DNA from 4 places in the Streptomyces sp. NPDC102360 genome. Region 2 is predicted to be linked to each of the others. Evidence: riboswitches for the same ligand, from Rfam matches in the RefSeq annotation. Region 2 holds a riboswitch; each other region holds the start of a gene.
What was found. A riboswitch is a leader RNA that binds a small molecule or an ion and turns the genes downstream of it on or off. The one in region 2 is predicted to bind thiamine pyrophosphate.
Positions count from the first base shown of each region.

Region 1: it holds a riboswitch for thiamine pyrophosphate, as region 2 does, so the genes downstream of both, ACIRHA_RS28790 (thiamine ABC transporter substrate binding subunit) here and thiC (phosphomethylpyrimidine synthase ThiC) in region 2, are expected to answer to the same signal.
Region 3: it holds a riboswitch for thiamine pyrophosphate, as region 2 does, so the genes downstream of both, ACIRHA_RS05640 (purine-cytosine permease family protein) here and thiC (phosphomethylpyrimidine synthase ThiC) in region 2, are expected to answer to the same signal.
Region 4: it holds a riboswitch for thiamine pyrophosphate, as region 2 does, so the genes downstream of both, thiO (glycine oxidase ThiO) here and thiC (phosphomethylpyrimidine synthase ThiC) in region 2, are expected to answer to the same signal.

Region 1 covers NZ_JBIWLG010000008.1:247,822-255,365, reverse strand. The annotation lists gene ACIRHA_RS28800 (ABC transporter ATP-binding protein) at 1-1,035, opposite strand, end outside; gene ACIRHA_RS28795 (ABC transporter permease) at 1,035-2,714, opposite strand; gene ACIRHA_RS28790 (thiamine ABC transporter substrate binding subunit) at 2,690-3,772, opposite strand; TPP riboswitch at 3,876-3,981, opposite strand; gene rlmN (23S rRNA (adenine(2503)-C(2))-methyltransferase RlmN) at 4,021-5,127, opposite strand; gene ACIRHA_RS28780 (FxLYD domain-containing protein) at 5,571-6,047, shown strand; gene ACIRHA_RS28775 (hypothetical protein) at 6,292-6,678, shown strand; gene ACIRHA_RS28770 (YceI family protein) at 7,257-7,544, opposite strand, start outside.
Region 2 covers NZ_JBIWLG010000004.1:364,860-372,403, reverse strand. The annotation lists gene ACIRHA_RS19990 (LacI family DNA-binding transcriptional regulator) at 1-477, shown strand, start outside; gene ACIRHA_RS19985 (metallophosphoesterase) at 708-1,784, shown strand; gene ACIRHA_RS19980 (hypothetical protein) at 1,967-2,791, shown strand; gene thiC (phosphomethylpyrimidine synthase ThiC) at 2,858-4,633, opposite strand; TPP riboswitch at 4,626-4,797, opposite strand; gene ACIRHA_RS19970 (YibE/F family protein) at 4,869-6,206, shown strand; gene ACIRHA_RS19965 (SsgA family sporulation/cell division regulator) at 6,303-6,767, opposite strand; gene ACIRHA_RS19960 (IclR family transcriptional regulator) at 6,869-7,544, opposite strand, start outside.
Region 3 covers NZ_JBIWLG010000001.1:1,236,704-1,244,247, forward strand. The annotation lists gene ACIRHA_RS05620 (hypothetical protein) at 1-51, opposite strand, end outside; gene ACIRHA_RS05625 (geranyl diphosphate 2-C-methyltransferase) at 208-1,095, opposite strand; gene ACIRHA_RS05630 (family 2 encapsulin nanocompartment cargo protein terpene cyclase) at 1,112-2,488, opposite strand; gene ACIRHA_RS05635 (family 2B encapsulin nanocompartment shell protein) at 2,542-3,960, opposite strand; TPP riboswitch at 4,338-4,433, shown strand; gene ACIRHA_RS05640 (purine-cytosine permease family protein) at 4,423-5,823, shown strand; gene thiM (hydroxyethylthiazole kinase) at 5,907-6,728, shown strand; gene thiE (thiamine phosphate synthase) at 6,725-7,447, shown strand; gene thiD (bifunctional hydroxymethylpyrimidine kinase/phosphomethylpyrimidine kinase) at 7,444-7,544, shown strand, end outside.
Region 4 covers NZ_JBIWLG010000006.1:408,585-416,128, reverse strand. The annotation lists gene ACIRHA_RS25275 (deoxyribonuclease IV) at 1-847, opposite strand, end outside; gene pknB (Stk1 family PASTA domain-containing Ser/Thr kinase) at 1,039-2,997, opposite strand; gene ACIRHA_RS25265 (thiazole synthase) at 3,192-3,989, opposite strand; gene thiS (sulfur carrier protein ThiS) at 3,997-4,197, opposite strand; gene thiO (glycine oxidase ThiO) at 4,194-5,387, opposite strand; TPP riboswitch at 5,385-5,498, opposite strand; gene ACIRHA_RS25250 (hypothetical protein) at 5,552-5,893, shown strand; gene ACIRHA_RS25245 (NAD(P)/FAD-dependent oxidoreductase) at 5,980-7,212, shown strand; gene ACIRHA_RS25240 (Rv2175c family DNA-binding protein) at 7,329-7,544, shown strand, end outside.

The sequences.
Region 1 (7,544 bases), on a different contig from region 2:
AGGAGTCGCTGCCCCCAGCACCACGATCTCCGCCGCGTCGAAGGCGACCCCGACCGCGTCGCCCGGCTCCGGCGCGGAGCGCAGCGCGCAGGCCGCTTCCAGGCGGGGCGCGTCCCCCGGCTGCAGGTGCAGGGCGACGTGCGTACCACGAAAGGTGCGGGCGGTGACGGCGCAGGTCAGCTGGGCTTCGGCGGCAGGCACGAGCCGTACGCCCGCGGGCCGCACGAGGAGCCGGCACTCCCCCTGCTCCGCCCCCTCGGGCACGGGCACCTTGCCCCACGGCGTGTCCGCGACCGCCCCGGTCACCGTCGCCTCCACCACGTTGTCGAACCCGAGGAACCGCGCCACGAACTCGTCCGCCGGCTGCTGCCACACCTCAAGAGGCGTACCGCTCTGGGCGATCCGCCCGTCGCGCATCACCACGACCCGGTCGGCGAGCGCGAAGGCCTCACCCTGGTCGTGCGTGACGGCGAGCACGGTCGTGCCCAACTCGCCGAAGAGTTCCCGCAGTTCGACGACGAGCCGCTCACGGAGCGTCCGGTCGAGCTGCCCGAGTGGCTCGTCCAGCATCAGCAACCGCGGCCGCGGCGCGAGCGCCCGCGCGAGCGCGACCCGCTGCTGCTCCCCACCGGACAGCGCGCCGACCGCGCGCCGCTCCGCGCCGGGCAGCCCGACGAGCCCCAGCAACTCCCGTACGCGCTCCGCCTGTTCACTCTTGCCCGCGCCGTGCATGCGCAGTCCGAAGGCGACGTTCTGCCCCACGTCGCGCTGTGGGAACAGCTGGTGGTCCTGGAACATCAGGCCGACGCCCCGCTTGTGCGCGGGCACCCCCGCCTGGTCGGCGCCGCCGAGCAGCACCCGCCCACCGTCCAGGGGTTGCAGTCCCGCGACGGCCCTGAGCAGCGTCGACTTGCCGCTGCCACTCGGCCCGAGCACGCACACGATCTCGTGCTCGGCGACCTCCAGGTCCACGTCGTCGAGCACGGCGCGCCCACCGAATCGTACGGTCGCGTCGTCCAACTCCAGCAGCGACATCAGAACTCCCCGGTCGAGGCCTTGGCGGGCCGAATCCGTTCAAGGACGAGCAACGAGGCCGCACAGACGACCATCAGCACGGTCGAAAGTGCCATCGCCTGCCCGTAGTTGAGGTCACCGGCCCGCCCGAGCAGCCGGGCCACGGCGACCGGCAGCGTCGGATTGTCGGGTCGCGCGATGAACACGGTCGCCCCGAACTCGCCGAGCGACACGGCGAACGCGAACCCGGCCGCGACGAGCAGCGCCCGCCGCACCATCGGCAGGTCGACCTCCCGCCAGGCCCGCAGCGGCGAGGCCCCGAGCACGGCGGCGGCCTCCCGGAGCCGCCCGTCGACGGCCCGCAGCACCGGAAGCATCGTCCGCACCACGAACGGCACCCCGACGAGCGCCTGCGCGAGCGGCACCAGGATCCACGTGGACCGCAGGTCGAGCGGCGGCTCGTCGAGCGTGATCAGGAACCCGAACCCGACGGTCACCGCCGACACCCCCAGCGGCAGCATCAGCAACGCGTCGAACCCGCGCACGAGCCGCCCTGCACGACGGGTGAGGGCAGCGGCGGCGAGCCCACCGATCACCACGGCGATGGCCGTGGCGGCGAGCGCGTACTCCAGCGAATTCCAGATCGCGTCGATCGGCGGCACGAGGAAGGTCCCGCCGTCGGCGTCCGTGAGCGCCCGAAAATACCCGAACCCGTACCCGCCCGGAGCATCGAGCGAGCGCTCGACGAGCACCCCGAGCGGCAGCACGATCAGCAGGGCGACGGACGCCAGCACGCCGGTGAGGAGCGCCCACTGCCCGGTCCCGCGCGGCCTGCGCGACGTGTGCGCGGCGTCGACGAGCCGCAGCGCGCTCTCCCGCCGCCGCACGGTCCACGCATGAATGCCAAGAATCAGTCCCACGGCGACGAACTGCACGATGGTCAGCACGGCAGCAGTGGACAGATCAAAGATCTGCGCGGTCTGCCGATAGATCTCCACTTCCAGAGTCGAGAACCCGGGCCCGCCGAGGATCTGCACGACACCGAACGACGTGAACGTGAACAGAAAGACCATCAACGAGGCAGCGGCGACCGCGGGACCCAGCGCCGGCAGCGTCACCTTCCGCCAGGCCGCGAACCGCGAGGCGCCGAGCATCCGCGCGGCCTCCTCCTGCCGAGGATCGAGCTGCGCCCACAACCCACCCACGGTCCGCACCACGACCGCGTAATTGAAGAACACATGCGCCAGCAGAATCGCCCACACCGTCGTGTCGAGCCGCACGCCCCACAGCTCGTCGAGCAGCCCGCCGTTGCCGACGAGCGCGAGGAACGCGGTGCCCACGACGACGGTTGGCAGCACGAACGGCACGGTGACGACGGCCCGCAGCACCTGCTTCCCGGGGAACTCGAACCGCGCGAAGACATACGCCCCCGGCAGCGCGATCAGCAGCGTAAGCACGGTCGACGCCACCGCCTGCCACACCGTGAACCACAGCACGTGCCGGATGTCGGACTGCCCGAGCACGTCCAGGATCCGCCCGAGCTGCCAGCCTCCGTCGACATGCAGCCCGCGCTCGACGATCGCGACGACCGGGTAGGCGAAGAACAGCCCGAAGAACACGACGGGCAGGGCCATGAGCCCAAGCCGCGCCGCGTTCCCCCTGCGCTTCTTGACGACTACTTCAGTACGAGCGACGTCCACGACTTCACCCAGTCGTCCCGGTTGTCCGCGATCTTGCGCGGGCTCATGGTCTCGGGATCGTCGATCTTCACCGCGTACTTGGTGTAATCGGCAGGCGCGCTCGCGTTCTTGGTCACGGGGTCGACGAACATGTTGAGCGGCATGTCCTCCTGGAACTTCTTGGAGACCAGGAAGTCGAGCAGCGCCTTGCCGCCCTCATCGTTCTTCGCCCCGTCGAGCAGCCCCGCGAACTCGACCTGCTGGAAACAGGTCCCCTTCGCGACGCCCACCGGCGAGGTCTTCGGCTGCGGATCGGCGAACACGGCCTCGGCGGGCGGCGAGGACGCGTACGACACGACGAGCGGCCGGTCGCCGCCGGCCTTCTTCCCACCGGCGCTCCCGCTGAACTCCTCGTTGTACGCCTGATCCCACCCATCCACGACCTTCAGCCCGTTGGCCTTCAGCTTCTTCCAGTACGGCTGCCAGCCGTCGTCGCCGTACTTCGCGGCGGACCCGAGCAGGAAGCCGAGACCGGGCGACGAGGTGGACGCGTTCTCAGTGACCAACAGATTCTTGTACGCGGGCTTGGCGAGGTCGGCGAAGGAGGCCGGCGGCGCGAGGTCGTGCTTCTTGAAATACGCCTTGTCGTAATTGACGCAGAGCGACCCGGTATCGACGGGAGTAACGCGCTCCTTCCCCTTGTCGAGCCGATACTCGCTCTTCACCTCATCAAGCCCCTTGGCCTTGTACGAGGAGAAGATCCCGTTGTCGAGCGCGCGCGAGAGCAGGGTGTTGTCGACGCCGAAGAAGACGTCGCCCTGCGGATTGCCCTTGGACAGGATCGCCTTGTTGACGGCCTCGCCGGCGTCCCCGTCCTTCAGGACCTTGACCTTGTAGCCAGACTTCTTCTCGAAGTCCTTCAGCACACCCTTCGAGACAGCCCACGAATCGTGACTCACAAGGGTCACGGTCTTGGAGTCCCCGCCCGCGGCACCGGAGCCACCGCCCGATGACCCGCACGCGGACAACGTGACGAGCCCGAGCCCCACGACCACGGCGACGTACGCCTTCTTGCTCACTTGTATTCCTCCTGGGAGTGACCAGGAGAAGACGCGGCCCTGCCCGGAGTCCTCTGGCAGTTCTTCGGCGAGAACGGCCGGGGCTCCGGGCAGGGCGCAACAGCTTGAGTGGTGTCCGAACTTCCTACCCGGAATGACCCGGGCAAGGTCCAGAGGGTCTGCGGCCGATGCCGCACTCTCAGCGCTGTGGCGCTCCCCTGTCGGAATGCAGATTCAGTTGTCGTACTTACTTACTGATGATGGCCAGGCTACCTCTCGGTGGCCGCCAGCTGTCCACAGGCTCCGTCGATCTCCTGGCCACGGGTGTCCCGGATGGTCACGGGGACGCCGTGGGCAGCGATGGCGTTGACGAAGGCCTTCTCGTCCTCGGGCCGCGAAGCGGTCCACTTCGACCCCGGGGTCGGGTTCAAGGGGATCAGATTGACATGGACAGGCTTCCCCTTGAGCATCCGCCCGAGCCGGTCACCACGCCACGCCTGGTCGTTGATGTCCCGGATGAGCGCGTACTCGATGGACAGCCGACGCCCGGACTTCGCGGAGTACTCGAACCCGGCGTCGAGCACCTCGCGCACGTTCCACCGCGTATTGACGGGGACGAGGGTGTCGCGCAGCTCGTCGTCGGGGGCGTGCAGCGAGATCGCGAGCCGGCACTTGAGGCCCTCGTCGGTGAACCGGTTGATGGCGGGCACGAGTCCCACCGTCGACACGGTGATGCCGCGCTGGCTGAGCCCGACCCCGTCCGGCTCCGGGTCGGTGAGCGCGCGAATGGCCTGGATGACCCGCTTGTAGTTGGCGAGCGGCTCGCCCATGCCCATGAACACGATGTTGCTGAGCCGCGCGGGGCCCCCGGGGATCTCCCCGTCCCTCAGCGCCCGCATCCCATCGACAATCTGATGCACGATCTCACCGGTCGACAGATTCCGGTCGAGCCCGGCCTGCCCGGTGGCACAGAACGGACAGTTCATGCCACAGCCCGCCTGCGACGAGATGCACATCGTCACGCGATCCGGGTACCGCATGAGAACGCTCTCCACGAGCGTCCCGTCGAACAGCTTCCACAGCGTCTTGCGCGTGGTGTCCTGGTCGGTCGACAGATGCCGCACGACGGTCATCAGCTCCGGCAGCAACGCCTCCCGCAGCTTCTCGCGCGACCCCGCGGGGATGTCGGTCCACTCCGCGGGATCGTGCGCGTACCGCGCGAAGTAGTGCTGCGAGAGCTGCTTGGCGCGAAACGGCTTCTCACCGATCGCGGCAACGGCTTCCTTCCGCTCAGCAGGCGAAAGATCAGCAAGGTGCCGCGGCGGCTTCTTGGCCCCGCGGGGGGCGACGAACGTCAGTTCTCCGGGCTTAGGCATAGCGGTTCCAGTGTCGCAGATCTACGAGGGTGACCTGAGCCTGAAGCTCCTGCCCCCTGTCATCGTCGGTCACTGTCCGTCGCCCTTGAGCCCCTTCGGACGGCCCACAGGCGGCCCGGCGCCCGACCCGTTTCCCCAGCCCACAGCCCAACCGAGCTCCCATCCCGCAGCCATCCACGGGCCCGCTCCCGACAATGCCGGCCCCGGCCCCACTGCCGGAGCTCCACTGCCAGAGGCATGTTTTTGGGTCGCGACCAGAGCGTGTCTGGGCATCACGTGATTGATCCACAGAGACGGGACTTTGTGCTCCCCGATGAGGGACTTTTGCAGCCTCTGAGCCGGCCACCCGATCCGGAGCATGGAACGTGCCAGCAGGGCTGATGCGCACCTCCGGAGGGTGGCACCCCTGCTGGCTCATTCACGAAGGAGCGCCCCCGATGGGCATGGGTAAGAAGATTGTTTTCGGTGGAGTCGGAACACTGGCGGCCGTCGGCATCATGTCCGCCGTGGTCGGCGGCGGAGGCGACGCCGAGGCCGAAGCCGGAGGCAAGAAGGACAGCTCGTCCAGCTCGACTTCCTCGGCCGGTAAGAAGAGCGACGACAGCCCGCGGACGACGTCGACCAACAAGAACAACGCGCCGAAGGACGACATCAAGATCGGCGAGCCCACCTCCGACGGCTACGGCTCCCTCAAGGCCCCCGTGACGATCACCAACCACACTTCCAAGACCTCCGACTACGACATCGAGGTCGAGTTCCTCGACGCCGACGGCAACCGCATCGAGACCGGCTACGCGCTTGAGACCTCCGTCGCCCCCGACCAGAAGGTCTCCACCAACGCTGACGGCTTCACCGACGACGCCCCGTCGGGCACCATGACCGTGAAGGTCCTCAGCGTCGACCGCTACGCCTCCCTGTAGCCCCGACGGTTTCGGTCAGACCCCCGCCTCCTCATCGGAGGACGGGGGGTCCGTTGTTTCTTGGGAAGCTCGGGTGATCTGGGGGAGGTCGAGCGTCTGAACTGCGAGGGAGCGCTCTGACACCCCCTCGACTCAGCCGACTTCATGCCTGCCGTCCCCCGTGGTTGCCCGGGTGACCAGGCACGGATGTGGCACGGCCCGGAAAGAGATCCCAACGTCGGGAAGTGCGTGGCAACATCGCGTGATGGCTAACGAGTATGTGCGGTTTCAGTCGACCTTGCCTGACGAGCGAGGCCAGTTCAAGGGCGTGTTCGGGCTGGTCAACAACCTTGGCCGCGACGGGCAGCTGACGACTGACCAAGAACGGTTCCGGAGCGAGAACAATGCTTGGTACGACGCTGCGTATACGGACCCGTCCACCGTTGACCCGAGCGTGTACGACCCAGCTGTCAATGCCGGGGCCACGGCCTGGTTCAAGCCTTCGGCGGCCCATCTCATCGAGCGTGTGGCGGGTTACCTAGAGATCCTGGCTGAGCACGACGTGGACTGTCGCATGGTGAAGTCGACCGACCCAGGGCGCGTGATCTACGAAGACGATGTTCAGGTCGTGGTCATCCCTCGCGCGCGCTGACCTGCACGTACAGCCCCACGCAACTCACCACCCAACTCCCATCCCGTCCGCCGTCGCCCCACACGTAGTGGTGCGGACGTGGCCCCTGACGCTCAAGCGGAGCGCGCCACCACTCCAGCTACCGACACGGAGTGCCGTGCGGCCTCCGTCAGGGAGAGATCGTGGGTCTCCCCGAGAACGCAATCGATTCGAGGCCGGCACCCTGCGCGTGGTCCGACAGGTGAAGCTCATCCGGGACGCCCGGACCAGGCCAGAGGTGCCAGTCGGCGCACGAGCACGGCATGCACGCGCTCAGGCACTTCTACGCGTCCGTCCTCCTCGACGCCGGGGAGAGCCGTGAGCCAGTACCTCGGTCACGCTGGCCCGGCCCTCACCCTGCGCGTGTACGCCCATTCCTGCCGCCGCCTCCCGAGCCTGACGGCCCAGACACGGCCCCGTAAGCCAAAACAGGCCCCTGATCCGCGCCGAACGCGCAGGTCGGGGGCCTTTTTGATGCCGGGTCACCGATAGTTCTCCGAGCTTAGGCATAGCGCCTCCAGCGTCGCAGATCTACGAGGGTGACCTGTGCGCCCGTGGGATCAGCGGCCCGACGGGGTACGGATGGCCGCGATGTCGAACTGGAGGCGGACCTTTTCGCTGACCATGTTGCCGCCCTGGGCGAGGCGGGCGTTGTACATGAGGCCCCAGTCGGTGCGGTTGATGGTGGTGGTGCCGTCGAAGCCGACGCGTTCGTCGCCGAAGGCGTCCGTGACGAAGCCGATGTAGGTGAGTTCGAGGACGACGGGGCGAGCGACGTCCTTGATGGTGAGATCGCCGTGCATCCGGTAGACATCGTCGCCAGCCAGTTCCACCGCGGTGCTCTTGAA
Region 2 (7,544 bases):
ACGTACACACACCTCTCCACCTCGGCGTATCTGCGCTGGTGCGAGCGGATCGGACAGGAACCGGTCTACGAGTCGTACCCCGCGCACGACCCGTGCGCGGGCGCCGTCGCCGCCGACCGGCTGCTCGCCCGGCCCGACCGCCCCGACGCGGTCTACGGCCTCTTCGATCCCAACGGGACCGATCTGCTCGCCGCCGCGCGCCGCTACGGGCTGCGCGTCCCGGACGATCTGCTGCTGGTGTGCTGCAGCGAGTCGACCGTCTACGCGACCACGGAACCGCCCATCACCACCCTCTCGCTCAAACCGCGGCGGATCGGGACATCCGTCGTGCAGCTCCTCATCGACGCCATCGAAGGGGTCGAGTCCGACCAACCGGTCGAGCAAGTGATGCCGACGGAACTCATCGTGCGGACCTCGTCCCAGCGGCGCCCGCACCGCACCACGGTCAGCCCTCCCCGCTCTCCGGGACAGGGCTGACCGCCCCCGACCGCCCCCCTCCACCGACTCCGCCGACCTCCACCGAAGAGAAAAGTCCACACCAATTCGGGAGAAATGCACGGCGATCAGCCGCCCGTCACCGATTCACCACCCCTGGTGCATCACACAGCGCGAGCCGCATTCCTATGATGGGCGCACGACACCGCGGGCCACTGCGACCAGGCAGTCCGATACGGTGCACAGGCGGCGCAATGGTGGTGGAGGGGTCGATGACTCAGGGGGCCGGTCTGGGATCCGCAGCGGACACGGAGACGCTGCGCGACTTCCGTGTTCCCGCGTACGTCCATGACGTACCGGCGAACGTGCAGCCGACGGACCCCGACGTCGCCACGCCAGGCGCCGAGAATCCCGAGGCCTATCCCGCCGATTACACGCCGACCGAGCGCGACCTGCCGGTCATCGACCAGGGCGACACCGTCCAGATCGAGGCGGCGCAGCCCGCCCCCACGGGGGACGAGGGCCTCGGCCCGCTGTACGTCGTCGGCGATGTGCACGGCTACCTCGACGAGCTGCTCGCCGCGCTCCGCGAGCAGGGCCTGATCGACGCGGAGGGCAACTGGGCGGCGGGCACCGCGCGTCTGTGGTTCCTCGGCGACTTCACCGACCGCGGGCCCGACGGGATCGGCGTCATCGACCTCGTCATGCGCCTGTCCGCCGAGGCGGCGGCCGCCGGCGGCTACTGCAAGGCGCTCATGGGCAACCACGAGCTGCTGCTGCTCGGCGCGAAGCGGTTCGGCGACACGCCCGTGAACTCCGGTGCGGGCACAGCCACGTTCCAGGCGGCCTGGTTGCTCAACGGCGGGCAGAAGGCCGACATGGACCGCCTTCAGGACGTGCACCTGCAGTGGATGTCCCGGCTCGACGCGATCGAGATCGAGGACGACCACCTGCTCACGCACTCGGACACCACCGCGTATCTCGACTACGGCGATTCCATCGAGGCCGTCAACGACACGGTGCGTGAGACCCTCACGCGCAATGACGCGGACGAGTGCTGGGACCTGTTCCGCAAATTCACCAAGCGGTTCGCGTTCAAGGACGAGGAGTCGGGGCCCAGCGCCGCGCGGCAGCTCCTCGACGCCTACGGCGGCTCGCGCATCGTGCACGGCCACAGCCCGATCCCGTACCTGCTCGGCGAGGTCGGTGGGGAGGACGGGGACAGCGAGGACAGCAGGCCCCCCGTCGAGGGACCGCATGTGTACGCGAACGGCCTGGCCATCGCCATGGACGGCGGCGTGACCATGGCTGGAAAACTCCTCGTCCAGCAACTGCCCATGGATATCTGAGACTTCGCGGGGCAGACGCGAAAGCGGAGGATCCGACCGGCCGTCTGGCCAATTTCCGGAAACCCCCTGTCACCGCGTGCCGTGACAGCTCTACCATCGGCTTATCCGTAGCAGGCTCCCCTCCGTTTCTGCCCGACGGCTCGCACCCATGCGGGCCACCAAGCCCTACGGAGCATCGGGGGATGCACATGAACAGCGCTCCGCATTTGCTGAACGAGGACCGTCCCGAGTTCGAGCGGCTCCTCGATGACGCGCTGCGTACCGCACCGAATCGGCCTGAACTCGCCGCCGTGGGCCAGCGGCTCAACCCCGAACAGCTGCGCACCATGGCGCTCGGCGCCGCCGCGCTGATCAACACGGCGGCCGCCGACGAGTACCAGCGCTACGTCAAGGTCCGCGAGGAACTGCGCTCCACGCCGCGGCTCCTGCGTCCGCTACGCGAAGGAGGCAACTCCAGCGGGGAGAGCACGGGGCCGGGCGTCGCCGCGGTCGCCGTCGTGCTCGTCCCGGTCCTGGCCGGGACCGCAGCCCTGATCTTCCTGATCGTCGGCTACGTCCTGAGCATGCTCAACCCGGTGCCGGGGTTCGCCAGGACCCTGCGCACCTTCGGCTGGGTCTTCGGCGCGATCACCGCGGCGAGCATTCTCGTCGCGGCCGTCTGCCTGCTGATCGCGGCGTTGCGCAATGGGTCGACGTCGCTCCAGGCGAGCGCGCACGGCGAGGCGAGCGAGGAAGTGAAGCAGGCCAGGGAAGCCTGGCGCGTCGCGCTCCTGGACCGGGGCATCCTGCCGTTCCTGCGGGACGCCCTGGCGGATCCCTCGGCGGGCGGCGGCTCGCACCTCGGGGGCCGCGGTGGCTCCGGCGGGCGCATGCCGCAACTCGGCTACAACAGGCCGGGGTTCAGCAGCCCCGACGGCGGCGGCACGGCCACGGGCCAGCGCGCCGGCTATTCCAGCCCGGACTTCTCCAGCCCGGACTTCGGCGGCCCGGACCACCAGCCGGACTGACCCTCCGGCGGCCACCGGGCCGACGTTGGGGCCCCCACGCGCAAGAGGGGCCCCACCGTCATGCCGTCAGTCGGCGATCGGCAGATACACGCGATTGCCGGCCTGCGCGAACTCCTTCGACTTCTGCTCCATGCCCTCCTCGATCTCCGAGGACGTGGTGCCGTGTTCGCGCCGGATGTCCTGCGAGATCTTCATCGAGCAGAACTTCGGCCCGCACATCGAGCAGAAGTGCGCCGTCTTCGCGGGCTCCGCCGGCAGCGTCTCGTCGTGGAACTCCCGCGCCGTGTCCGGGTCGAGCGCCAGATTGAACTGGTCCTCCCAGCGAAACTCGAAGCGCGCGTCGGAGAGCGCGTCGTCCCAGGCCTGCGCGTCCGGGTGGCCCTTGGCGAGGTCCGCCGCATGCGCCGCGATCTTGTACGTGATGACACCGGTCTTCACGTCGTCGCGGTTGGGCAGGCCCAGGTGCTCCTTCGGCGTGACATAGCAGAGCATCGCCGTGCCCCACCAGGCGATCATCGCGGCGCCGATCCCGGACGTGATGTGGTCGTACGCCGGGGCGATGTCGGTGGTCAGCGGGCCGAGCGTGTAGAACGGCGCCTCCTCGCAGATCTCCTGCTGGAGGTCGATGTTCTCCTTGATCTTGTGCATCGGGACGTGCCCCGGGCCCTCGATCATCGTCTGCACGTTGTGACGCTTGGCGATGGAGTTCAGCTCGCCGAGCGTCCGCAGCTCCGCGAACTGCGCCTCGTCATTGGCGTCCGCGATGGAGCCGGGACGCAGGCCGTCACCGAGCGAGTATGTGACGTCGTACGCCGCGAGGATCTCGCAGAGCTCCTCGAAGTGCTCGTAGAGGAAGCTCTCCTTGTGGTGCGCGAGGCACCACGCGGCCATGATCGAGCCGCCGCGGGAGACGATGCCGGTCTTGCGGTCGGCGGTCATCGGGACGAACGGGAGACGGACGCCCGCGTGGACCGTCATGTAGTCCACGCCCTGCTCGGCCTGCTCGATGATGGTGTCCTTGTAGACCTCCCAGGACAATTCCTCGGCCTTGCCGTCGACCTTTTCGAGTGCCTGGTAGAGCGGCACGGTGCCGATCGGGACGGGGGAGTTGCGCAGCAACCACTCGCGCGTGGTGTGGATGTTGCGGCCGGTGGAGAGGTCCATGACCGTGTCGGCGCCCCACTTGGTCGCCCAGGTCATCTTGTCCACCTCCTCCTCGATGGAGCTCGTCACGGCCGAGTTGCCAATATTGGCGTTGACCTTCACCAGGAAACGCTTGCCGATGATCATCGGCTCGATCTCCGGGTGGTTGACGTTCGCGGGCAGCACGGCCCGGCCCGCCGCGATCTCCTCGCGCACGACCTCCGGCGCGACGTTCTCCCGGATGGCCACGTACTCCATCTCCGGGGTGATCTCCCCCCGGCGCGCGTACGCGAGTTGGGTCACGGCCCGGCCGTCCCGGCCGCGGCGCGGCTGGCGCGGGCGGCCGGGGAAGACCGCATCGAGGTTGCGCAGGCCGCCGCGCGGCGACGTGTGCTTGATGCCGTCGTCCTCGGGACGGGCGGGGCGACCCGCGTACTCCTCGGTGTCGCCGCGGGCGATGATCCAGTTCTCCCGCAGCGGCGCGAGACCGCGGCGGACATCGGTGTCGACAGTCGGGTCGGTGTACGGACCTGAGGTGTCGTACAGCGTCACCGACTGCCCATTGGTGAGGTGCACTTGACGGACCGGCACCTGGAGGTCGGGGCGCGAGCCCCTGATGTACCCCTTGTGCCAGCCGATGGACTGGCCGGCCTCCGCGGTCGAGCTGGAGGCAGGCGTGTGCGCGTCCGTTGTGGTCATGAGACCTACTCCCTACGCCGGCATTACCCGGTAACAGGTTCAGCGGTCGACGCAGCGATATCCGCCCCCTGGTCACGCAACTCCACGCTGTTTCACGTGAAACGCGCTGGGACGAAGGTCAGCGCCCTCTCAGCCCGGTGCTCCGAGCTCCCGCGATGGCAAAAGCGCCTCCACGCTAACGTGACGTACGCCGCGTTGACCAGAGGGCCCCCTCCGTTCTTGCGATGATCGGGCGGTGACCACCAGCCAGCAGCCCTCAGCTCCGCCGTCCCACCCGCCGCATGGGCACTCCCACAGCCATGGCCCAGCGGCGCCTGTCTCGCGGCACCTGCGCAAAGTGATCGCGGCCGTCCTGATCCCGTTCTCGCTCGCGGTCGTCGTGGGCCTCGCGGTGCTCTGGCCGGGCGGCGCCCCGCCGCACGAGCGCAGCGGTGTCGGCTTCGACCGGCAGACGCAGCAGGCCACGGTCACCCGGGTCGAGAAGGTCGACTGCTCGTCCGTGCACGCCCAGGGGCAGAGCCCCACCGGGGACCCCACGGCGCAACAGGGCACCACGGGCGAGCAGAAGACCGGTGGCACCTGTGAGAACGCGACGATCCGGATCGACAGCGGCAAGGACGAGGGCCGTACGTTCACCGAGGTCGTCCAGCCGGATTCACCGCGGCAGTTGCACGAGGGCCAGAAGGTGATCGCCGCCTACGCGCCCGACGCACCGAAGGAGCTGCAGTACTCGGTCACCGATGTGAACCGCAAGGTTCCGATGGTGCTGCTGGCCGGAATCTTCGCCCTGGCCGTGGTCGTGGTGGGCCGGATGCGCGGCGTCATGGCTCTCGTCGCGCTCGCGATCAGCTTTATGGTGCTGACGTTCTTCATCCTGCCCGCGATTCTGCAGGGGTCGAACCCCTTGGTCGTCGCGGTGGTCGGAGCCAGCGCGATCATGCTGATCGCGCTCTACATGTGTCACGGCCTGACGGCCAGAACCTCCGTCGCCGTGCTCGGCACCCTCGTCTCCCTGCTGCTGATCGGCCTGTTGGGCTCGCTGTTCATCGGCTGGGCGGCCCTGACGGGCAACACCGACGACAACACGGGGCTGATCCACGGCCTGTACCCGGACATCGACATGAGCGGTCTGCTGCTCGCCGGCGTCATCATCGGCTCGCTCGGTGTGCTCGACGACGTGACGGTCACGCAGACCTCTGCCGTGTGGGAGCTGCACGAGGCGAACCCGACGCTGGGCCGGCGCGCCCTGTACCGGGCGGCGATCCGCATCGGGCGCGACCACATCGCATCCGTCGTCAACACACTCGTCCTGGCTTACGCGGGTGCCGCGCTGCCGCTGCTGCTGCTCTTCTCGATCGCGCAGAGCAGCGTCGCCGACGTGGCCAACAGTGAGCTGGTGGCCGAGGAGATCGTGCGTACGCTGGTCGGCTCGATCGGCCTCGTCGCCTCGGTGCCGGTGACCACCGCGCTGGCCGCGCTCGTGGTCTCCGCCGACCGCCCGGAGACGCGGGAGCCCGCGATGGACGCTCCCGCTCCTGGGCGCGCAGGCCGAGGCCGGCGGCGTAAACGCTGAAAGGCGCGGAACTGCTCGGGTGCACCGTGCTGCTGAAGCGTTACGTCTGGCCCCTATGCATATGGCCCGGATACATCTGTGCGAGCCGATGGGGAGTCAGCCCGCGCTCTGCTCCTCGGCGAGAATCCGGTCGAGGGCCTCGTCGAGGTCGGACTCGAAGTCCACGCCCGTCTCCTCCTGGCCCAGCGGGACGAGCTTGTCCGTCCGGTCGAGGAACGCGATGAGCGGTGCGACCCCGGCCCTGAACAGGGCCTGATCCGCACCGACCTGGAGCCTGATGTGCACCTCTCCCGGCATCTCGCCGACGGCGCCACCCACCCGCTCCACCGGTGTGACCTGTACGTCCCCTTCGCCACTCGCCCCGTTGACCCCGTCGACGAGGAGCTCCCGGCCGAACGCCCAGGTCACGGGCGCGTCTCCGGGGAGATGGAAGGTCAGCCGCACGGCGTAGGGATCGGTGGACTCGTACCGGAGCTCCACCGGAATGCGGAACGAGAGCTCCTCGGAGACGAGGAAGCTCATCATGACCTCTGCTTGGACTGCTTGTACCGACTCGCGCATCGCCTACCCCGTCAACTTGCCGTCGATTGGCCAGGAAACTACCTCCCTGACACTGCTGGCATCTTGCTCAACGTACACACAGGATCACAAGGAGTGAGTTTTCAAATGCTGATAGAGAAGGCGAGTGTTCCTACAAGCTTGCCGATCTCGTGCTGCAACTGCCGTGCTGTGGGCAGCAGTTTCTCCGCCTGATGGGAAGGGAGAGAAATGGCCAAAGTTGCCGCGGCCGACCCGATCGTCAGCGGAAACGCGGCGCAGGCCGTACCCAGCGCGTACTCCTGACGCTCGATGATCGGTTCCATGCGGCCCACTCGGCTCAACTTCCGTAGCAGCGCACGGTCGTCACGGACCGAATACGGGGTGATGGACTGCGCGGGGTAGCGGTCGAGATGGTCCTTGCGGGCCCTCTCGTCGAGCTGGGAGAGCAGACACTGGCCGATGGCGTGGGCATGGCCGGTCTCCCGGAAGTCGGCCCACTCCTCGACGGCCGGATTGGCCGGAGTGTCGGCGACGGCGACGAGCTCGATCTCGCCGTCCCGGTAGACCGCGAAATAGACCGGGACGCCGATGGTGTCGCGCCAGTGCCGCAGCGCGTCGGTGATCATGCTGCGACGATTCTGCTGTGCTCCGCTGCTGCTCAAACGCTCGGCGGCATCACCGAAAACGAAGACGCCGTTCTCCCGGCGGAGATATCCCTCATGAGCCAGCGTGCGCAGCAGGTGGTACGCGGTGGGAAGGGCGAGGCCGGCTTCCCGCGCGAGCTGCTTGGCCGGCGCC
Region 3 (7,544 bases), on a different contig from region 2:
CCACTCGTCGTCGGACAGCGACGATCCGCTGTGATCCCCACCCGAATTCACTTCTGAACTCTCCTAGTGCCATGTCGTTTCCGTGGCGGCCGGTCCCTCCCCAGGGCCGGCCACCGTCGACGGATCATGGCACACGCGCGAACGCCGGGTGACGTCGCAGGGGAGGGACCGTTCCCGAACGGTCCCTCCCCGGTGGTCAGCGGACGGTCAGACGCGGTCCGCCGCGATCAGCAGGTACTGGAACGAGCCGTCCCTGTACGAGTTGATGAACGCGTCCTCGATGCCCGTGACCAGTGACGACGTGGCCCGCAGCTCCCAGTACGGGAGGGTGTCCGGGGTGAGGTCGATGACGGTCTGTGGCACCAGGCGGTTGTCGGCCATCGCGCGCAGGTACTCCCGGCGCGAGTGGATGTTGCACTCGAAGTGTGCGTTGATCTGCGACACCCACTTCGAGGGCTGGCCGTACCGCGGGTTCCAGCAGCCGGTGATGGTCACATAGCGGCCGCCGACCTCCAGGATGCGGGAGTGCTCGGCGAACAGGTCGTGCAGGTCGACGTACATGGTCGACTCGTTGTTCCACGACCCCGAGATCTGCCCGGTCTCGAACGGGGTGTCCAGCATGTTGCAGACACGCGCCCTGACGTGGTCCTGGATGCCGAGTTCCTCGGCCCGCCCGTTGGCGAAGTCGGCCTGCTTGGCCGAGAGCGTGACCCCCTCGACCTTGCTCCCGAAACGCTGGTGGGCCATCACCATCGAGCCGCCGCGGCCGCAGCCGGCGTCCACCAGGGTGTCGTCCCGACCGATGTCGCCGAGGTTCCCCAGCAGATACGAGGCCTGCGCCGACTCCAGCCGGTGCAGCTCGGCGATCAGCTTCTGCTCGTTCGCGTCACCCGCTCCGTCACCGAGCGCGGAGTGGTCGACCGCGCCGATGCCGTAGTGGTGGTGGTACAGACCGTCGACATCGCCGAGCCGCAGATTGACCGGCCGGGCCTCGCCGTCCCAGTAGCGGGCGATGTCCCCCTGGTAGGGGGTGGCCGGCGAAGGGATGTACGGGGAGGTGCTCTGGGCCGTGGCGGTGAGTTCGGTGCTGGTCACTGATGAGTCCTATCTCTTACCAGAAGTCGGGCAGGCTGTAGCGGTAGGTGTTGTTCTGGTGCCATTGGTGGTTGCCGTCGACCCACGCCGCGACGCCCCGCAGGAAACGCTGGACGTTCGGGAGCGGGCAGGCGGCGGCCAGGGCCGCGGCCTCTGTCTCGAAGGTGTGCATGAGTTCGTTGTGGACCTCGACCGACTTGAGGTAGGCATCCTTGTCGGACAGGTCCTCGCGTTCCGCGATCACGACCGGCAGGTTCAAGTGCCGCCCGGGAGCGTCGAGTTCCTTCGTGTACGAGTACAGGTCGTTGACGATGGTCGTCGCGTTGCCCGCGAGCGCGATGACCTTCTGCAGGTCCGGCAGGGCGTGCAGGTCCGCCGGCAGTTCGTAGCCGCCGACGGTGTCGGTGATGGTCGGGCAGGGGCGGAAGTTGTTGAACTGGCGCATCGCCAGGTACTCCCACACCTCCGGTACGTGGTCGTGCTCGGACCAGGCGGCTTCGGCGAGGTAGCCCATGTGAAGGCGGGCCATGTCGTGCCGGTAGCGGTCGGCCTGGGATGCGCTGCTCGCCTGGACGAAGTACTCCATGGCGGAGCGGTAGGCGCGCCGGGGCGCGTCCGCGTACAGGGATTCCGCCCACTGCGGCTGGTACTCCCGCGTGGTGTACAGCGGGTCGAGGGTGGTGTGCGCGAGCAGCAGCCGTGAGCCGAGGCCGACGGGTGAGCCGCCGTGGTCCTCGCAGTAGCAGTCGTCCAGCGCGTTCTCCGCCACCATCAGGCGGGTGGCGATCATGACGTGGTCGACGGTGGGTGCGTCGGGGTGGCAGCCGACCATGTAGCTGCCCACGGAGAATCCGTCGAACTCCTCCTCCCAGTCGTCGGGGTACAGGTCGACCTCGTCCAGCGCCCAGTCCTTGATCCGGCGGCTGACCTCCGCGACCCGTACGGGATCGGGGTCGGGCGCCGGGTGGTGGTACAGGCCGGGAACGGGCCGCCCCTTAGGGGCACTTGGCGTCGGATCCGGAGCCGGAGCCGGAGCCGAGTCCGGCGCCGGATCCGACGATGCCGGTTCCTGGTTCGACGATGCCGGTTCCTCGCGCGGGGTCAGCCGCAGCCCCGCCGTGCCGAGACCGCTGGGCCCGCGCAGCAGCCGCTCCAAGTCCGGGCGCTCAGCCGGGACGTCGACCGCCGGCGCGTCGACCGCCGGCGCATCGGCCACCGGTGCCTCGACTGCCGGAGCCTCGGCGACCGGCGAGGCGACCGCGCGCGGTGCGCCGCCCGTGACGGCTCCGATGTCGCGGGCGCGGGCCGCGGCGTCGGCCAGGACCTGCGCCCCGAAGCGGGAGACCGCTTCCGGCAGGCCCGACTGCGGAGGTGTCGGCTCAGGCGGGGGCATCCATGACTCCTTGAGGGCTCCTTGGTGGGATGGGTGGCCGTGGTCCTGCTCCGTTACCTGCTGGGCCAGCGGCCGATCTGCACGTTCTCCAGCACACCGACCGCGTCCGGCACGAGGATCGCGGCGGAGTAGTAGGTGCTGACGAGGTACTTGGTGATGGCCTGCTCGTCGACGCCCATGAACCGGACCGACAGCCCCGGCTCGTACTCGTCCGGCAGACCGGTCTGGTGCAGGCCGATGACACCCTGGTTGTCCTCGCCGGTACGCATGCAGAGGATCGAGCTGGTGCGTTCCTTGGTGACGGGGATCTTGTTGCACGGCAGGATCGGCACCCCGCGCCAGGCCGGGACCTGCTGACCGCCGAGGTCGACGTGGTCGGGGTACAGACCGCGCGCGTTGAACTCGCGCCCCATCGCCGCGATCGTGCGGGGGTGCGCCAGGAAGAACTTCGAGCCGCGGCGGCGGCAGAGCAGCTCGTCCAGGTCGTCCGGCGTGGGCGGTCCCGAGTGCGGCTGGAGGCGCTGCTTGAAGTCGGCGTTGTGGAGCAGGCCGAACTCCCGGTTGTTGACCAGCTCGTGCTCCTGGCGTTCGCGCAACGCCTCGACGGTGAGCCTCAGTTGCTCCTTGGTCTGGTTCATCGGTTCGTTGTAGAGGTCGGCGACCCTGGTGTGGACCCGCAGGATCGTCTGGGCGGCCGAGAGCTCGTACTCGCGCGGCCTCGCTTCGTAGTCGACGAACGCGCCGGGCAGTTCGTGCTCGCCCACGTGCCCCGCCGACATCGGGATCTCGGCCTCGCCGCGGTGGTTCTGGCCCCGGCCCGCGAGCGACTTGAACGCGTCGACGTGTGCCTGCAGGGGTGGCGCCGCGGACAGCACGGCCGCGAAGTCGGCGCGCGAGAGGGTGAGCAGGGTGCCGGAGGTCTCGGCGACCACGGTCTGATCCCAGCGGGCGTCCTCGTTGAGCAGCGCGTTGTCACCGAAGCGGTCGCCGTCGGCCAGCACGTCGAGCGCGACCTCGTCGCCGTACTCTCCCTCGGAGAACTGGTTGATGCGGCCGTGGGCGATCAGGTGGAGCTTGTCCGCCGGTGCCCCGCGCTCGACCAGTGTCTCGCCGGCCCGGAAGTCGCGCTGCTCGCACCGGTCGGCGATGGCGGTGAGCACCTCGACGTCGTCGAAGCCGCGCAGCAGCGCCAGTTCACCGAGTTCGCGGGGGATCACGCGGACGTCGCCGCCGTCCTGGATGAACTCGATGGTCCCGTCGCCGACCGTGTAGGTCAGGCGGCGGTTCACCCGGTAGACGCCACCCTTGGTCTCCACCCAGGGCAGCATCCGCAGCAGCCACCGCGAGGTGATCTCCTGCATCTGCGGGGCGGACTTGGTGGTGGTGGCGAGATTGCGGGCGGCCGCCGTGCCGAGGCTGGTCTGCCGTGGCGGGGCCGCCGCGGTGTCCGGGGTGGTCGAGTCAACGGTCATCGGGTGAGCTCTCCTTGGTCGGGCGAAAGCGCGCATGCCAGCAATAACGGGACAGAAGAAAGAGAGTTGATCAATTCGTCGGGAATGCGTCCAGATCCAGCAGCACCGTACGGTCCGCCTCGCCTGCCGGACCACGGGAAGTCGGCGACATTCGCTCGATGCGATGATCAAGCTCCCGCGGTGTTTGCGGAGGAACCGATGGATCTCGGCCCGATTTCTCGTTGTCGCCGGACGGGCGTAGGCCCCGGCTCACGCGGTGCGCACACGTCACGGCGGCGCCAAACCGATAGAAGTCGGCCAGCCGCCGCCGAGATCGACATTGCCGACTCCGCACCCCACGGGGTAGGCGAAAGGCCACCGCGTTAGGCTGGCAGCCGTAACCGGACACGGGGTGCCCCCACCAGAGGGCTGAGAACACACCCGTCGAACCTGAACCAGTTCGCACTGGCGGAGGGATGTCTCATGCCTGTCGCGCATGTTTCCAGTGGCCTGCCTGCCGACCGCGAGAGCGGCGCCTTCGACGGGCGGATGCCCGCGGCACCCGGCGACCTCGGCATCGAGGGGCACGGCATCGAGCCGGTGCCCGAGAGCAACCGCTACGGCGGGGCCGGGCGCCTGTTCACCGTGTGGTTCGCGCCGAACCTGACCATGACCGGCGTCTTCACCGGCACCGTCGGCATCGCCCTCGGACTCGACTTCGCCACGGCGCTTGCCGCCGTCGTGCTCGGCACCCTGGTCGGAGCGGTACCGACCGCGTACCTCGGGACGTGGGGGAGCCGGACCGGGGCGGGGCAACTGCCGCTGGCCGGGCTCGCGTTCGGGCGGGGCGTCGTGCTGCCGGGCGTGTTGCAGTGGTTGTCGTCCATCGCGTGGGACGCGCTGATCGGCCTGTTCGGCGGTGACGCGCTGGCCCGGCTGTTCGGCTGGCCGTTCTGGGCCGGCGTGCTCGTCATGCTGCTCGCCCAGGGGCTGCTCGGTGTCTTCGGCTACGAGGCCATCCACCGGCTGCAGATCGTCATGACCTTCGTGCTCGGTGCCGCGTTCGCACTGATCGCCTGGAGGCTGCTGGACGGTGTGCACCCGGCCGCCCACGGCTCCGTGCACGGAGCCGACCGCGCCGGAGCCTTCATCCTGACCAGCACCATCGCGCTGAGCCTCAGCCTGTCCTGGGCCCCGTACGCCAGCGACTTCAGCCGCTATCTGCCCGCCGCCACCTCCCGCACCCGCATGTTCTGGTACACGCTGCTCGGCCTGCTGGTGTCGTTCGTGGCCGTCCAGGCACTCGGCCTGTGGGGCGCCTCCGTGCTCACCGACCAGACGGCGGCCGGGGTCGACAAGATCCTCGGCGGCGGAGCGGTCGGCGCGTTCGGGCTTCTCGCCGTGGCACTGGCCGCGCTGTGCAGCAACGCGATGAACGACTACAGCGGCTCGCTCGCCCTGCAGACCATCGGCGTGCGCATCCCGCGCCCGGTGGCCGCCGCCCTCGCCGCCGCGCTCGGCTTCCCTCTCGTGCTGTGGATGCACGCGGCAGACACCACCGCCCGGTTCCAGAATGTGCTGCTGTTCGTCGGGTACTGGATCCCCGGCTTCGTGGCGATCGTCCTCGTCGACTGGCGCGCGCGGGCCAGGGCACGCGCCGGCGCACCGCTCGACCTCGCCGCCGAGCGCGAGCGGCGACAGCCCGCCTGGCCCGCCGTGCTGGCCTTCGCGGCGGCCTTCGCCGCGGCGGTCCCGTTCATGGACACCAGCCTGTACGTGGGCCCGGTGGCGGACGCGCTGCACGGCGCGGACGTGTCGTACTACGTGGCGTTCCTCGTGGCCGGCGCCGTGTACGCGCCGCTGCGGCTGCGGCGACGCGGCTGACCTGCCCCTTGACGAACGTACGAACCACGGCACGCGAACCACGGCACGCGAACCACGGCACCTCCCGTACTTGGAGTCACCCCATGCCCCAGACGTCCCCCGGCCGCCCCGACGACCTCGTCGCCTTCGCGGCGCAGGCACTCGGGCGCGTACAGCACACATCACCCCTGGTGCAGTGCCTGACCAACGCGGTGGTCACCGGGTTCACCGCCAACGTCCTGCTCGCCGTGGGTGCCGCGCCCGCCATGGTCGACATCCCGGACGAGGCCGGGCCCTTCGCCCGCGTCGCCTCGGGCGTGCTGGTCAACCTCGGCACCCCGCGCGCCGAGCAGCGCGCCGCGATGCCCGAGGCGGCGCGGGCCGCGGCCGACGCGGGCACGCCCTGGGTCCTCGACCCGGTGGCCATCGGCGCGCTGCCGGTGCGCACCGCGCTCGCCGCCGACCTGCTCGCGCTGCGGCCGACCGTGATCAGGGGCAACGCCTCCGAGATCATCGCGCTCGCGGGCGCGGGTGGCGGCGGCCGCGGCGTGGACGCCTCCCACGGTGTCGACGACGCCGAGGGCGCGGCAGCGGAGCTCGCGCGCACGGCGGGCAGCGTGGTCGCCGTGTCCGGGCCCGTCGACTACGTCACCGACGGCACGCGCAGCGCCCGGATCGCCAACGGGGACGCCCTGCTGACCCGCGTGACCGGCGGCGGCTGCGCGCTGGGCGCGGTGCTGGCCGCGTTCGCCGCGGTGGACGAGGACCGGTTCGCGACGACGGTGGCCGCCGCCACCGCGTACACCGTCGCCGCCGAGTCCGCGGCGCGGACGGCGGCCGGTCCCGGCAGCTTCGCCGTCGGATTCCTGGACGCGCTCGCCGCGCTCACCCCGGAAGATCTCGCGAAGCGGGCGGACGTGTCATGACGGCACGTCCTCAACCGATAAGTGCCGGCGTCGATTTGTCGGTCTACCTGGTCACCGACCCGGACCAGTGTGCGGCCCGCGGCCGGACCGTGGCCGAGACCGTCGCGCAGGCCGTGGCCGGGGGAGTCACCGCCGTGCAGATCCGGGAGAAGCACGCGGGCGGCCGGGAGTTCCTGCGCACCGTCCTTGACGTCGCCGAGGTGCTCCCCGAGCATGTCGCGCTGATCGTCAACGACCGGGTCGATGTGTTCCTGGCCGCGCGCGCGAGCGGCGCACGCGTCACCGGCGTCCACGTGGGCCAGTCGGATCTGCCCGCGGCCTCCGTACGCCAACTCATCGGCAAGGAGGCCGTGTTGGGACTGAGCGCCGCCACCGTGTCCGAGCTGCACGACGCGGCGACGTCCACCGCACGTGTCGACCACGTCGGCATCGGCGCCCTGCACGCCACCCGCACCAAGGCCGACGCCCCCGAACCGCTCGGCCGCGACGGTTTCGCCGCGCTGGTCCGGCTCAGCGGGCTGCCCGCCGTGGCCATCGGTGGTGTCACCCCTGACGACCTGCCGCACCTGCGGGCCGCGGGCGCCGCAGGGGCCGCGATCGTGTCCGGCATCTGCGCCGCCGAAGACCCCCGCGCCGCCGCCCGGTCCTACGCCGACGCGTGGGCCGGCGGCCCGCACCCCCGCACCCGTCCCCGTATCCGAAAGGATGTCTCCGCATGACCGAGACACCACTCGCGGTCGCGCCGCCCCGCGTGCTGACCATCGCCGGTTCCGACTCCGGCGGAGGCGCCGGGATCCAGGCCGACCTCAAGACCAT
Region 4 (7,544 bases), on a different contig from region 2:
TGAGGCGCGCCACGTCGGCCGCGTGGCCCTCTTTACCGCCGGGTGTCTCGATGACCAGGGGAACGTTCTCGGTCGCGGGGTGGGCCAGCAGCTCGCGGAACGGGTCCTCGCCGATGTGACCGGAGCCGATGTTCTCGTGCCGGTCCTTGTGGGCGCCGACGACGTCCTTGGAGTCGTTGGCGTGGATCAGCTTGAGGCGGCCCTCGCCGACCGTGTCCACGAGGAGGTCGAGGGTCTGCTTCATGCCGGCCGGGCCCGTGAGGTCGTGGCCCGCCGCGAAGATGTGGCAGGTGTCGAGGCAGACGCCAAGCTTGGGGTGGCGGTCCAGGACGTCGAAGTACGGGCCGAAGTCCCAGGTGCGGGAGCACAGTGAGGCGCCCTGGCCCGCGGTCGACTCCAGGAGCAGGAACGGGTCGTCGTCGTGGGTCAGCTCGTCGAGCAGCGGCAGCATGCGCTCGCGGACCTGCGCGAGGGCCACCTCACGTTCCCGGCCACCGGTCGCGGAGCCGGTGTGCACGACGACGCCGAGGGCGCCGATCGCGCGGGCCCGGCGCAGCGAGTGGCGCAGGGAGTCCACGGACTTGTCGACGGTCGCCTCGGTGTGCGAGCCGAAGTTGATCAGGTACGGGGCGTGGACGTACGCCGGGATGTTCTCGGCGGCGCACTGCGCGCGGAAGTCCTCGTCCTGCCGGGGGTTCCCCAGTGGAGTGGCCCAGCCGCGGGGGTTGGCCACGAAGACCTGGACGGTTTCGGCCTTGAGGTCACGGGCGTAGGAGAGCCCTACGCTCGCGAGGCCGCCGGCCACGGGGACGTGGCCGCCGATGGGATTACGGATGCTGCTGTTCACGCGGCCAAGGGTGTCACGCACGCGTACTGGGTCTTTCAAGCCCCTGCGGCTTCCGGGCGGCTCCGGCAAATCAAGCTTCTCCGGCTTCCGGGTGGCTCCGGGCAATTCAAGCCCCTGCGGCGATTGAGCAGCGGGGTCCGGGGCGGAGCCCCGAGAGCGCAACCCCGGTGCCGGTGCACAGGTCCCGCCTGCTACCGGATGGTGATCGTGACGGTCGACCCCTTCGGAGCCTCGTCGCCGCCCTCCACCGACTGGCTCTTGACCGTGTCGCCGAACAGGCCGAGCAGGCCGCGGTTCTCCTCCACCTCGAAGCCCGCCGCCTTGAGCCGCGACGTCGCCTCGTCGACCTTCTGACCCGTGACGTCGGGGACCTCGACCATCACGGGGCCCTTGGAGATCGTCAGGGTCACCGTGTCGCCCTTGGCGAGCTGCTTGCCCTCGGCGGGGGACTGCTGTGCGATGTCGCCCTTGTCTTCCTCGGAGTTGACCCGCTTCGTGGAGATCTCGGCCTTCAGGCCCTCGTCCTCGAGGTCGGCGATGGCGTCCTGCTCGGACTCGCCCGTGACATCGGGGACGTCGACGGGGGCGCCCTTGGAGACGACCAGGGCGACGGCGGAACCGGCCCTGCGGGTGTCGCCCGCGCCGGGATCCGTGCGGATCACCGAGCCCTTGGCGATCTGGTCGCTGAACTCCTTGGTGGTCATGCCCGGTTCGAGGTCACGCTTCTTGAGGTCGCTCTTCGCGGTGTCCAGCGGCGTGCCGCTGAGGTCGGGGACCTTCACGGTCTTCGACCCCCTGGACACCGTCAGGTCCACCGTGCCGCCGCCGCGGATGCGGTCGCGGGAGCCCGGATCGCTGTCCATGACGGTGCCGCGCTTGTACGTGTCGCTGTACTCGCGGCCGACCGTGCCCCGCTCCAGGCCCGCGTCGGCGAGCCGCTTCTCGGCCTGCCCCTGCGTCTGGTTCAGGACGGACGGGACCTGCGTGAACTGGCCGGAGTTGATGTACCAGACGCCGGTACCGACGCCGAGGACCAGCAGGATCGCCGCGAGGATCGCGATGGTGCGGCGCTGCGGGCCGCGACCACGACCACGACCGCTGCCGTGAGCCGGTCCGGGGGCCAGGGGCGGAGGCGGTGGCATCTCCAGGCGGCTCGTCCGGTTGAGCTGCGCCTGGTCCGCGGCGTCCGTGGGCAGCGGCAGCTGTACGGGCGTGCCCACCGCGCGCGGGATCACGCTCGTACGGTCGTCGGCCCCCACATACTCCGTATCGCGGGCCTGTGGCGGCACCGCGTCCAACTGGGCGTCGGTGAGCGCCGACCGGGCGCCCCTGGCCTGCGCGAGGAGCGCCACGGCGTCGTGCGGGCGCACCTCGGGGGTGCGCGCCGTCGCCGACGCGACCAGCTCGTCGAGCTCGAAGGGGAGGCCGGGGACCGCCGCCGAGGGCGGGGGCACGTCCTCGTGGAGGTGCTTGTAGAGGATCTGGGCGGGGGACTCGCCCGCGTGCGGCTTGCCGCCTGTGAGCATTTCGTAGAACACGACACCGCACGCGTAGACGTCCACGCTCGGCGTCGCCGTGCCGTTCTCGATCTGCTCGGGCGCCAGGTACGAGACCGTGCCGAGGACCGCCCCCGTCGTGTTCGTGACCGTGTCCACCGCGCGGACCAGGCCGAAGTCCGCCACCTTGACCCGGCCGTCGTCCCCTATAAGGACGTTCTCCGGCTTCATGTCGCGGTGCACGAAGCCCGCGCGGTGGGCCGCTCCCAGCGCGGCGAGGACCGGCTCCAGGATGTCGAGGGCGGCGCGGGGCCGCAGCGCTCCCCGGTCACGCAGCACGTCGCGCAGGGTGCAGCCGGCCACGTACTCCATCGCCAGATACACGTACGCGCCGTCGGTGCCCTGGTCGTACACCCCCACGACGTTGGGGTGCGAGAGGCGGGCCACCGACTTGGCCTCGCGGATGAAACGGTCCACGAACGAGACGTCGGCGGCCAGCGAGGGGTGCATCACCTTGAGCGCGAGCACGCGGTCGAGGCGGGTGTCCACGGCCCGGTAGACCGTGGCCATCCCGCCGACCGCGATGCGTGCGTCGACGCGGTACCGGCCGTCGAGCACGTGCCCGAGCAACGGGTCCTGAAGGGTCGTGTCCACGCAGGCGAGTGTACGAGGAGCCACCGACACCCAGCTCTCCTGCCGCGAGGCCGGGGCCGTACTGCAGCAGACCTGTGACCACCTTCAAGCCCCGCTCTTGGACGAGAGGCCGCGGGGTCCTTTTCAAGCCCCGCTCTTGGACGAGAGGCCGCGGGGTCCGGGGCAGAGCCCCGCGACCGCAACCCCGGCTCGGGTCACACGAACGCCGGCCGCTCCGGATCGAGCCGCGCCCGCCCCTCCGTAGGCGAGGAGGCCTCCGCGAAGTGACGCTTCGGGATGCGCCCGGCCCGGTACGCGAAGCGCCCCGCCTCCACCGCGTGCCGCATGCCCTCGGCCATGAGAACCGGCTCCTGCGCGCGGGTCACCGCAGAGGCGAGCATCACACCCGCACAGCCCAGCTCCATGGCGAGCGTCACATCGGACGCCGTGCCCGCACCCGCGTCCAAAATCACCGGCACGCGCGCGTGCTCGGTGATCAGCTGGAAGTTGTGCGGGTTGCGGATGCCGAGCCCCGAACCGATGGGGGAGCCGAGCGGCATGATCGCCGCACAGCCGACGTCCTCCAGTTTGCGGGCCAGGACCGGGTCGTCGTTCGTGTAGGGAAGGACGGTGAAGCCGTCGTCCACCAGGGCCTCGGCCGCGTCGAGCAGCTCGATCGGGTCGGGCAGCAGGGTGCGCTCGTCGGCGATGACCTCGAGCTTCACCAGGTCCGTGCCGAGTGCCTCGCGCGCGAGGCGGGCCGTCAGGATCGCCTCTCCCGCGGTGAAGCAGCCGGCCGTGTTCGGCAGCACCCGGATGTTCAGCTTCTCCAGGACGGAGAGCACCGAGCCGTGCACGCTCGCGTCCACGCGGCGCATCGCCACGGTGGTGAGTTCGGTCCCGGAGGCCACAAGAGAGCGCTCCAGGACGTCGAGACTGGGCGCCCCGCCCGTGCCCATGATCAGACGCGAGGAGTACGGGTCGCCCCCGAGGACGAAAGTGTCGTCGGCCATGGACGGTTCAGCCTCCTTGTACGGCCGTGAGGACCTCGACGCGATCTCCTTCGGAGAGCGCCGTGGCGGGCCATTGGGTGCGCGGGACGACGGTTTCGTTGAGGGCGGCGGCGACGCCCTTGGGCGCGGTGGTGAGCGTGGTGACGAGGAGGTCGAGCGTGATGCCCGCGGTCACCGTGCGCGGCTCGCCGTTGACGTGGACGTTCATACGGGCTGCTCCACGAGGGCTGTGCCGAAGCGTTTCGGCGTGAACGGGCGGGCCTCTTCCGGGAGTTCACCAGTGGTCAGGGCGTGCGCCATGGCGTCGCCGGTGATCGGCGTCAGGAGCACGCCGTTGCGGTAGTGGCCGGTCGCCAGGAGGAGGCCGGGCAGGGCGGTCGGGCCGAGGAGCGGGGCGTTGTCGGGGGAACCGGGGCGCAAGCCCGCGCGGGTCTCGGTGAGCGGGAGTTCGGTGATGCCGGGGACGAGTTCGTGGGCGTCGCGCAGGAGTTCGTAGACGCCTCCCGCGGTGACCGTGGTGTCCCAGCCGAGTTCCTCGCTGGTGGCGCCCACGACCAGCTCGCCGTTGACGCGCGGCACCAGGTAGAGGCTGCCGCCGCGGACGACCGCCCGGACCGTGCGGCTGAGGAAGGGCGCGTACCGCTTCGGTACCGTCAGGCGCAGCACCTGGCCCTTGACGGGGCGCACGGGCGGCAGCACCGCGTCGGGCACACCCGCGAGCTGTCCGCCGCGGCTGCCCGCCGCCAGCACCACCTGGCCGGCGGCGAGTTCGGTGCCGTCGGCGAGGACCGCGCCGCTCGCCCGGTCGCGGACGACACAGAGCCTTTCGGCCCACAACCTGTGGAAGGTCACGCCGGAGCGCTCGCAGGCCGTCACGAGGGCGCTCGCGAGCCTCCTCGGGTCGATCTGGTGGTCCCCGTCGACGCGCAGTCCGCCGCGTACGCCCGGGGCGAGCATCGGTTCGAGGCGGCGGCATTCGCGGCCCGACAGCCACTCCGCGTCGAGCCCGGACTTCGTTTGCAGCGCGTGCAGTTCACGCAAGTGGGCGCGGTCGTCGGAGTCGAGCGCGACCGCGAGCGTGCCGCACGCGCGGTAGCCGAGGTCCTGCCCGGTGGCCTCGGACAGCTCGGTCGCGAAGTCCGGGTAGCGGCGCGCGGACTCCAGGTTCAGGCCGAGCAACGTCTGCTCGCCGTGGTGGAGTTCGGTGACGGCGGCCAGCATTCCGGCCGCCACCTGGGCGGCCCCGCCGCCGGGTTCGGGGTCCGCGACCGCGACGGTCAGGCCGCGCTGCGCGGCCCGCCAAGCGGTGACCAGACCGATGATGCCGCCACCGACGACGAGGACGTCGCAGGTGTGCGAGCGAACGGATTGCGAATGAACGGATGGCGTCGACGACATGGGCGTCAAGCCCCTCCCTTCGCCGGTATGACCCGGATCAGGTTCGTACGGTCGAAGGCCGCTCCAGCCTCCCTCTCAGCCCGCTGCGTACGGGCTCCCGCGAGTGCTCTACGTTGGCCACCCTAGCCGTTCACCGCGACCCCCAGTAAGGGAGCCTCGAACCAGTGCCCCGATCTCTCGACGGTCTCGTGATGTCCCCCGTTGCCGACCAGGCTGCTGGTCAGGTGGGCACGCGCACCCGCTTCACGTACCGGGAGAGCGACGGCCGCATTTCGGCCGACTACGTAGGCGGCGATGTCGTGCAGGGGCACCTTGTGGGCACGCGCTCCGGTGACGAGATCGACTTCCGCTACGTCCAGCTGAAGACCGACGGGACCACCTCCTCCGGACACTGCGTCTCGACCGTTTCCGAGCTCCCCGACGGCCGGGTGCGCCTCGACGAGACCTGGGAGTGGGAGTCGCAGGACGGCAGCGGCACCAGCGTGGTCGAGGAGCTCGCGGGCTAAACCGCCGGCGTGTGTGGAGGACGTCACGGTGTCGGAGTGGTCCGCATCGCTGACCGACGAAAGACCAGGTGCCTAAGGTTGCTTCCGTGAGTGAGCAGCTGAGCGGGAGCGGAGCGCCTTCGGGGCAGCGGAACGTCGTCATCGTGGGCGCGGGCATGGCCGGTGTGCAGACCGCGGTCGCGCTGCGCGAACAGGGCTTCACCGGCGCGGTCACGCTCCTCGGCGCCGAACCCCACCAGCCGTACGACCGGCCTCCGCTGTCCAAGGCGGTGCTGCTCGGCAAGGCCGAGGGCTCGGCCTTCGACGTGGACTTCGAGGCGCTTGGCGTCACCCTTGAGCTGGGCCGCGAGGTGACCGGGCTGCGGCCCGGCGACCACGAGCTCGACACGGCCGAAGGGCCGGTCCCGTACGACGTGCTGGTCGTCGCGACCGGCGCCGAACCCGTCCAGCTGCCGGGCGCGCGGTCCGCCCCCGGAGTGCACCTGCTGCGCACGCTCGACGACGCCGAGCGGTTGCGGCCCGTCCTCGCCGAGCAGCACGACGTGGTGGTCGTGGGCGCCGGCTGGATCGGTGCCGAGTTCGCCACCGCGGCCCGTGAGGCCGGCTGCCGGGTCACGGTGGTGGAGGCCGCCGAGCGGCCGCTGGCCGGGGCGCTGCCCGCCGAGATCGCCGCGCCCATGGCGACCTGGTACGCCGACGCGGGAGCCCGACTGCGCACCAACGCGCGCGTGGAGCGCATCGAGCCGGACGCCGTGGTCCTCGACGACGGCACGCGGCTGCCCGCGGGAGCCGTCGTCGTCGGCATCGGCGCCCGCCCCGCCACCCGCTGGCTGGCCGGCTCCGGCATCGAGCTGGGCGCCCACCGTGAGGTCCTCGCGGACGACGGACTGCGCACATCCGTGCCCGACGTCTACGCGGTGGGGGACTGCTCCTCGTTCCCCTCGGGGCGCTACGGAGAGCGCCTCATGGTCCACCACTGGGACAACGCGCTGCAGGGGCCGCGCACGGTGGCGGCGAACATCGTCGGCGAGACCCCGGCGGTGTACGACCCGGTGCCCTATTTCTGGTCCGAGCAGTTCGGCCGGTTCGTGCAGTACGCCGGGCACCACGAGGGCGCCGACGCGACGGTGTGGCGCGGCGACCCCGCCGGCGCCGCCTGGTCGGTGTGCTGGCTGCATGGCGGCGCACTGGTGGCGGTCCTCGCCGTCGGCAAGCCGCGTGACCTGGCCCAGGGGCGCAAGCTCATCCAGTCGGGGACCGCGCTCGACCCGGAGCTCCTCGCGGACCCGGCCCGCCCGCTGAAGTCCGCGGTGGCGTGAGTCCGTCTCCTTGAGGGCATGGCAAAGCGTGACGGACGGGGTGAAACGGGAGGATCCGTGGTCCATCCGCACCGGCCCGGCTTCCGAGTGTCAGTCCGGGATGGCACGCTTGTCCTGTGACCGAGATTGACGCAAACATCGATGCTCTCGTCCCCGCCTGGCTCAACCTCCCCGACATCGCGGAAATGCTCGATGTCGAGGTGACGCGTGTGCGGCAGCTGGTCAAGGAAGGCCAGCTGATCGCCGTGCGCCGCGGAGAGAACAGGGCACTGCACGTGCCCGCCGCCTTCATCGACGGCGACAAGATCGTCAAGGGGCTCGTCGGCCTCCTG